DNA from 2 places in the Actinomadura graeca genome. Region 2 is predicted to be linked to the other one. Evidence: riboswitches for the same ligand, from Rfam matches in the RefSeq annotation. Region 2 holds a riboswitch; the other holds the start of a gene.
The links. A riboswitch is a leader RNA that binds a small molecule or an ion and turns the genes downstream of it on or off. The one in region 2 is predicted to bind ZMP and ZTP.

Region 1 (3,395 bases), 2.9 Mb from region 2:
CCGTCCGGCTGGGAACTGAAGGTCGGCGCCCCCGCCGACGAGGCCACCCTCCGCGACCTGGCGTTCGCGTGGCGGGCCGTCCGCGCCGTGAAGTCCAACGCGATCCTCCTCGCCGCCGACGGCGCCACCGTCGGCGTCGGCATGGGCCAGGTCAACCGCGTCGACTCCGCCAAACTCGCCGTCACCCGCGCCGGAACCGAACGCGCCGCGTCCGCCGTCGGTGCCTCCGACGCCTTCTTCCCCTTCCCCGACGGCCTGGAGGTCCTGACCGCCGCCGGCGTCCGCGCGATCGTCGAACCCGGCGGCTCCGTCAACGACGACAAGGTCATCGAAGCCGCCGAAAAGACCGGGACCACCCTCTACTTCACGGGCACCCGGCACTTTTTTCATTGAGTTTCCTTGGCGTCGGGCCTGGCGGCCCTCCTTCGGCGGAAACTCGGGCGATCGCTGCATCGCTTCGACTCGCCCTGGAGGGCTCGCTGCGCGATCAGGTTCTCGCTTCGCTCGCACCTGCCTTCGGACGCGATCGCAACCTTCGGGTTGTTGGGGGTTGGGGTTCCTGCTTGCTGGGGTTGAGGTCGGTTCTCGGGTGTCGCTTGGCTCGCCTGGCGGCTCGCTCGCTCATGTAGGTCGCAGGGCTTGCCGCTGGGCGTCGCCTTCGGTTGTGGGTGGTGAGCGCAATCTCCTCGGCGTCGCCTTGGGCCGGGGTTGGAATAGGCACAGCCGCTCGGCGGCGTCCTTGGGACGGGGGTGGGATGGCCTCAGCCGGTCGGCGGCGTCTTGGGCGGGGGTGAATTAGACTTCCCCTGGTCGCGTACCCCCTGCTTACCCCTCTCTTGACCTGCGCGGCCTGTGCCGTTGGAGGCCGTATGGACCTGGTGCTGACCTTCCTTGTGGGCTCGATCGCCCGGACGGACGCCCTGCTGCTGGAGTCCCGGCAGGTGATCGGGCTGGCCGCCGCGGCGCTGCTGGCCATGCTCGCGGCCCATGTCGGATGGCATGGCACCGACCGGCTCATCACGTGGCGTCAGCGGCCGGACGAGGACTGATCCTCGCCGTCGGTCATCGCGTGGGTGGCGGTGTCGCGGATCGAGCCGTCCGCGTGAATCCGGTGGTGGACGCCCTCGTACGACGCGCCGAGCCGCTCCAGTGCCGTCCGGGATCGCTCGTTGCGGACGCGGGTGTGCCAGGCGACGCGGATTGCGCCGAGGTCGCCGAACGCGCGTCCCAGCAGGCCGCGGTGGGACGGTGAGATCTCGTCTCCCCCGGCGACCTCGCCCGTGGCGGCGTCGATCCGCGCCCTCGGCAGCGGACGCCCCGTTCGCGGACGGCGAGCGCGGCGTCGATGTCCGCCCGCATGTCCTCCACCGTCGCCGATGGCGGGTGCCCGGCAGGGCCGCTTAACGGTTATTTTCACCGGGCACTCGGCGGTTACCATGGCGTTCTAAGCGACTGGCGCGGTCAAGGTGGATCACCACCGGGGAGCGAACGTACAGTCCGGACACCGCGCGCCTGGGTGGACGGGCCCCGAGCCGGGCCCGGTTCCCGGCGATCAGCGCGGAGGAACGCATGACGGCACAGATTCTGGACGGCAAGACCACCGCCGCCGAGATCCGCTCGAACCTGAAGGGTCGCGTGCAGGCGCTGCGCGACCGCGGCGTGTCCGTGGGGCTCGGGACGGTCCTCGTCGGCGACGACCCCGGCAGCCACTCCTACGTCAACATGAAGCACCGCGACTGCGCCGAGGTCGGTATCGAGAGCATCCGCCGTGACCTGCCCGCCACCGCCACGCAGGACGAGGTGGAGCGCGCCGTCGCGGAGCTGAACGCCGACCCGGCCTGCACCGGGTACATCGTCCAGCTGCCGCTTCCCAGGGGGCTGGACGAGCAGCGGGTGCTGGAGCGCATCGACCCCGCCAAGGACGCGGACGGCCTGCACCCCATGAGCCTCGGGCGGCTCGTGCTGATGCAGCCCGGGCCGCTGCCGTGCACGCCGAAGGGCATCATCGAGCTGCTGCGCCGCTTCGACGTCCCGATCCGGGGCGCGGAGGTCACCGTGGTCGGGCGCGGCATCACGGTGGGGCGCTCGCTCGGGCTGCTGCTGACCCGCCGCACCGAGAACGCGACCGTGACGCTCTGCCACACCGCGACCCGTGACCTCGCGGCCCACACCCGGAAGGCCGACATCGTGGTGGCGGCCGCGGGCGTGCCCGGGCTGATCACCGCGGACATGGTCAAGCCGGGCGCCGTGGTCCTGGACGTGGGCGTGTCCCGGGTGGACGGCAAGCTCGCCGGGGACGTGGCCGCCGACGTCCGTGACGTCGCCGGATGGGTGGCCCCGAATCCGGGGGGCGTGGGCCCGATGACCCGCGCGATGCTTCTGGCGAACGTGGTGGAGGCGGCGGAGGACTCGCTCAAGAACGCCGGCTGATCCGCCGGATGCGGCGGCGGCCCTCCCGGGCCGCCGCTGCACCCTGCGGCGGCCCGGAACGGTGTTTCCCGCTCAGCGGTCACCCCGGCTTGCGCTGCCCAGAGGGTGACCGCAGGCCCACATCAGCTGGCCCGGCGTCCCGCGGCGCTGTGCGCCGGACGGCCGGGACCGGTGACATGCCCCGGGGCGTGCCCCGGGGTGCCCGGTCTGCGCGGTTCGGCTCCCCGGACCCCGGTGGTCCGCCCGTCCATCGGGCGGCCCTGCTGGGGCACGTGCACCGGCGGCAGCGGACGGACGAGGCCCATGGCGATGACCTCGTTCGCGAGCCGCGTGCGGCGGTTGGCGCCCTCCGGGATGCGGAATTTCTGGTACAGACGCAGCAGGTGCTGCTTGACGGCGGCCTCGGTGACGACCAGTTCGCCCGCGATGTCACGGGCGGTGGCCGGTGCCACGAACGCCTCGTCCGAGAGGGCGGGGCGGCAGAGCGCGGTCAGCACGTCGACCTCACGGCGGGTGAGCTCGGGTGCGACGGCCCGCCGCAGCTCGACGTCCGGATCCACCTCCTCCCGGGGGATGCCCCCCATCCGGCAGCGCGCCGTGCCGAAGCTCACGACGTCTCCGTCCTCCAGGACACGGCGGGCGATCGGCCTGCCGTTGACTCGGGTTCCGTTACGGGACAGGCCCATGTCGACGACGTACACATACGGGCCGCGTCGAACGATCTCGGCGTGCAAACGCGACACGCTCGGATCATCGAGGCGGATGTCGACTCCTCTCCCTCTCCCGACCGTCGTAACGTCGGGGCGCAGCGGCACCACCAGCCCGCTGTCCTCGATCCGCATGAACGGCCCCTCCACGGCAGTCCTCCCAGCTAGTTAGCGACCCCTGTCCGACGGGTTACCCGGGCCGGTCACCGTCACACCCTCCTACTGGCGAGTAGGACCGATGGCGCAAGGCATCCGGGC
Region 2 (3,395 bases):
CGCCGCGTCGATGCTGGCCAAGCTCGGCTGCTCCTACGCCGTCGTCGGGCACTCCGAGCGCCGCCAGTACCACGCCGAGGACGACGCGCTCGTCAACGCCAAGGCCCGCGCCGCGCTCGCCGCCGACATCACCCCGATCCTGTGCGTGGGGGAGGGGCTCGACGTCCGCAAGGCCGGCGGGCAGGTCCCGCACGTGCTCGGCCAGGTCGACGGCGGGCTGGACAAGCTCACCGCCGAGCAGGTCCGCCGCACCGTGATCGCCTACGAGCCGGTCTGGGCGATCGGGACGGGCGAGGTCGCCACGCCGAAGGACGCCCAGGAGGTCTGTGGCGCCATCCGGACGCGAATCGCCGAGCTCTACGACGGCGGAGTGGCCGACCAGGCGCGTATCCTGTACGGCGGCTCGGTCAAGGGGAACAACATCGCCGGGATCATGGCGCAGTCCGATGTGGACGGCGCCTTGGTCGGTGGTGCCAGCCTCGACCCGGGTGAGTTCGTCAAGATCTGCCGGTACCGTGATCTTCCCGTCTGATCACAAACTGATCAATTCTGCGTGACATGGGAGTTCCTGCCGTACCAGGAGAGACTTCGACGTACCCTTCGTAGCTGACGGGTAAACCCGCCCGGCTCGACCCTCCGTCCTTGAACGACAGACAAGCCCCGCCCCGCGCGGGTCTGGCCAGAGAAGGCGCTGAAGAACTGTGATCATCGCAACCTCTATCGTGCTCATCGTCACGAGTCTGCTGATGGTGACCTTCGTCCTGATGCACAAGGGCAAGGGCGGCGGCCTGTCCGACATGTTCGGGGGCGGCATCTCGTCGTCGCTGGGCGGATCGTCGGTGGTGGAGCGCAACCTCGACCGGCTGACCGTCGGCACCGGTGTCATCTGGTTCGCCTCGATCATCGTTCTCGGGCTGCTGTTCAAGCACAAGGGCGTCGGCTGAGCCCCCTGTTCCATATGTACGAGCGCCGCGCCGCCCTCGGAGGTCACGGGCGGCATGGGCAAAATGAGCGAGGAGTAGTCCGTGGGTAGTGGCAACGCGATTCGGGGCAGCCGTGTCGGGGCCGGTCCGATGGGAGAGGCGGAGCGCGGCGACGCCGCCCCCCGCGTCTGGGTGACCTTCTACTGCGCCAACCGGCACGAGACCCGTCCCAGCTTCGCGACCGACGTCGCGGTCCCCGAGACGTGGGACTGCCCCCGCTGCGGGTTCCCCGCGGGCCAGGACTCGGAGAACCCGCCGGCGCCGCCGAAGACCGAGCCTTACAAGACGCACCTGGCGTATGTGAAGGAGCGCCGCAGCGACGAGGACGGCGAGGCCATCCTCGAAGAAGCGCTGGCCAAGCTCCGCCAGAAGCGCGCCGCCGTGAAGAAGGCCCTGGAGGCCGCGGGCCGCAGCTGACCGGCTCCGCACTCCACGCGCATGGCCCCCGCCGGGGGCCATGCGCTTGTCGTGTCAGGGGCCGTGCGCCGTGTCCCTCCCGGCGCGGACGCGGGCGTCCGGCGGGCCCGGATCGCTATGATGAGGCGAACGCGACTGGCGCAGTCAAGGTGGAGACAACCACCGGGAAGCGAAACCGAGTCCGCACACCGCGCGCCTGGGTGTACGGGTCCCCAATGCCGGGGCGCCCGAGGCGAGCCCGGCGCGAACAGCGCGGAGGCAGTCATGCACGACCCGGCCGTTCCCCACCTGAGGGACCAGGACCCCGAGATCGCCGGACTGGTCGAGGCGGAGGCCCGCAGGCAGTTCGAGAAGATCAGGCTCATCGCCTCGGAGAACTACGTCTCGCCCGCCGTGCTGGAGGCCACCGGCACGGTCCTGACCAACAAGTACTCCGAGGGCTACGCGGGCAAGCGCTACTACGAGGGCCAGCAGAACATCGACCCGATCGAGCTGCTGGCGGTCGAGCGCGCCAAGGGCCTGTTCGGCGCCGAGCACGCCAACGTCCAGCCGTACTCCGGCTCGCCCGCCAACCTCGCGGTGTACCTGGCGTTCCTGGAGCCGGGCGACCCGGTGATGGGGCTGTCGCTGCCGATGGGCGGCCACCTCACGCACGGCTGGTCGGTGTCGGTCACCGGCAAGTGGTTCCGGCCCGTGCGGTACGACGTGCGTCCCGACACCGGGCGGGTCGACATGGACCAGGTCCGCGACCTCGCGCTCAAGGAGCGGCCGAAGGTCATCTGGTGCGGCGGCACCGCCGTCCCGCGCACGATCGACTTCCCGGCCTTCGCCGAGATCGCCCGGGAGGCCGGGGCGGTGCTGGCCGCCGACGTCGCGCACATCGCCGGCCTGATCGCGGGCGGCGCCCACCCCTCCCCGGTGGGCCACGCCGAGGTGATCACCACCACGACGCACAAGACGCTGCGCGGCCCGCGCGGCGCGATGATCCTGTCGACGACGGAGCACGCCAAGGCGATCGACAAGGCGGTCTTCCCCGGCCTGCAGGGCGGCCCGCACGACCACACCACCGCCGCCATCGCGGTCGCGCTGAAGGAGGCCGCCCGGCCGGAGTTCGCGGGCTACGCGCGGCAGATCGTCGCCAACGCCGCGGCCCTGGCGGCGGAGCTGCTGGACCGCGGCTACGACCTGGTCTCCGGCGGCACCGACAACCACCTCATCCTCATCGACCTCACGAACAAGGGCGTCGCGGGCAAGCCCGCCGCGCAGGCCCTCGACCGGGCCGGGATCGAGCTGAACTACAACGCCGTCCCGTTCGACCCGCGCAAGCCGTTCGACCCGTCCGGGCTGAGGCTCGGCACCGCCGCGATCACCACCCGCGGGCTGGCCGAGGAGCACATGCCGCGCGTCGCCGCGTGGATCGACGAGGTCGTCCTGGCCACCGCCAAGCAGGACGACACGGTCGTGGAGCGGGTCGCCGGGGAGGTCCGCGAGATGCTCGCGGCCTACCCGATCCCCGGCTGGGCGCCCGCGCCCTGATCAGCCGGGGCGCAGGACGGTGATCATGCGCCACGCGTCGGGGTCGGTGAGCGGCACGGCGTCCGCCCCGGCCCCGAAGTCGCCGTACCGGCCCGCGACGGCGAGCCCGCCGGCGAGGCGGATCGCCGCGTCCAGCTCGGTGGCCGTCCAGAATCGGTAGGGGACGACGTCGTGGATCACCCTGCCGTCGTCGATCGCGACCGTGACGTGGTCGTCGGCGATCTGGGTGACCGGGTCGAGCCGGTCGGCGGGCTCGCCCCACCGGACGGTCGCCCGGACGCCGCCGCGCTCGACCGTCCAGCCGGTGCTCACGCTCGGGTCGTCGCCGAGCCGGTCGCGCGGGTGCGACATCTCCACGACGTAGAGCCCGCCGGGGGACAGGTGCGCAGCGACCCGCCGCAGGTGCGCGACGAACGCGTCCAGGGTCATCAGGTGGGACGTGGAGTCGAGCATGGTCAC

Region 1: another riboswitch for ZMP and ZTP. It lies ahead of AGRA3207_RS15550 (bifunctional methylenetetrahydrofolate dehydrogenase/methenyltetrahydrofolate cyclohydrolase); the one in region 2 lies ahead of AGRA3207_RS03205 (serine hydroxymethyltransferase).

What each region holds. Positions count from the first base shown of each region.
Region 1 is NZ_CP059572.1:3,546,710-3,550,104, reverse strand. Features, by position in the region: gene purH (bifunctional phosphoribosylaminoimidazolecarboxamide formyltransferase/IMP cyclohydrolase) at 1-393, shown strand, start outside; gene AGRA3207_RS15560 (hypothetical protein) at 870-1,049, shown strand; gene AGRA3207_RS15555 (GNAT family N-acetyltransferase) at 1,028-1,417, opposite strand; ZMP/ZTP riboswitch at 1,439-1,525, shown strand; gene AGRA3207_RS15550 (bifunctional methylenetetrahydrofolate dehydrogenase/methenyltetrahydrofolate cyclohydrolase) at 1,570-2,430, shown strand; gene AGRA3207_RS15545 (FHA domain-containing protein) at 2,553-3,287, opposite strand.
Region 2 is NZ_CP059572.1:649,853-653,247, reverse strand. Features, by position in the region: gene tpiA (triose-phosphate isomerase) at 1-532, shown strand, start outside; gene secG (preprotein translocase subunit SecG) at 702-944, shown strand; gene AGRA3207_RS03210 (RNA polymerase-binding protein RbpA) at 1,074-1,400, shown strand; ZMP/ZTP riboswitch at 1,522-1,609, shown strand; gene AGRA3207_RS03205 (serine hydroxymethyltransferase) at 1,665-2,936, shown strand; gene AGRA3207_RS03200 (class I SAM-dependent methyltransferase) at 2,937-3,395, opposite strand, start outside.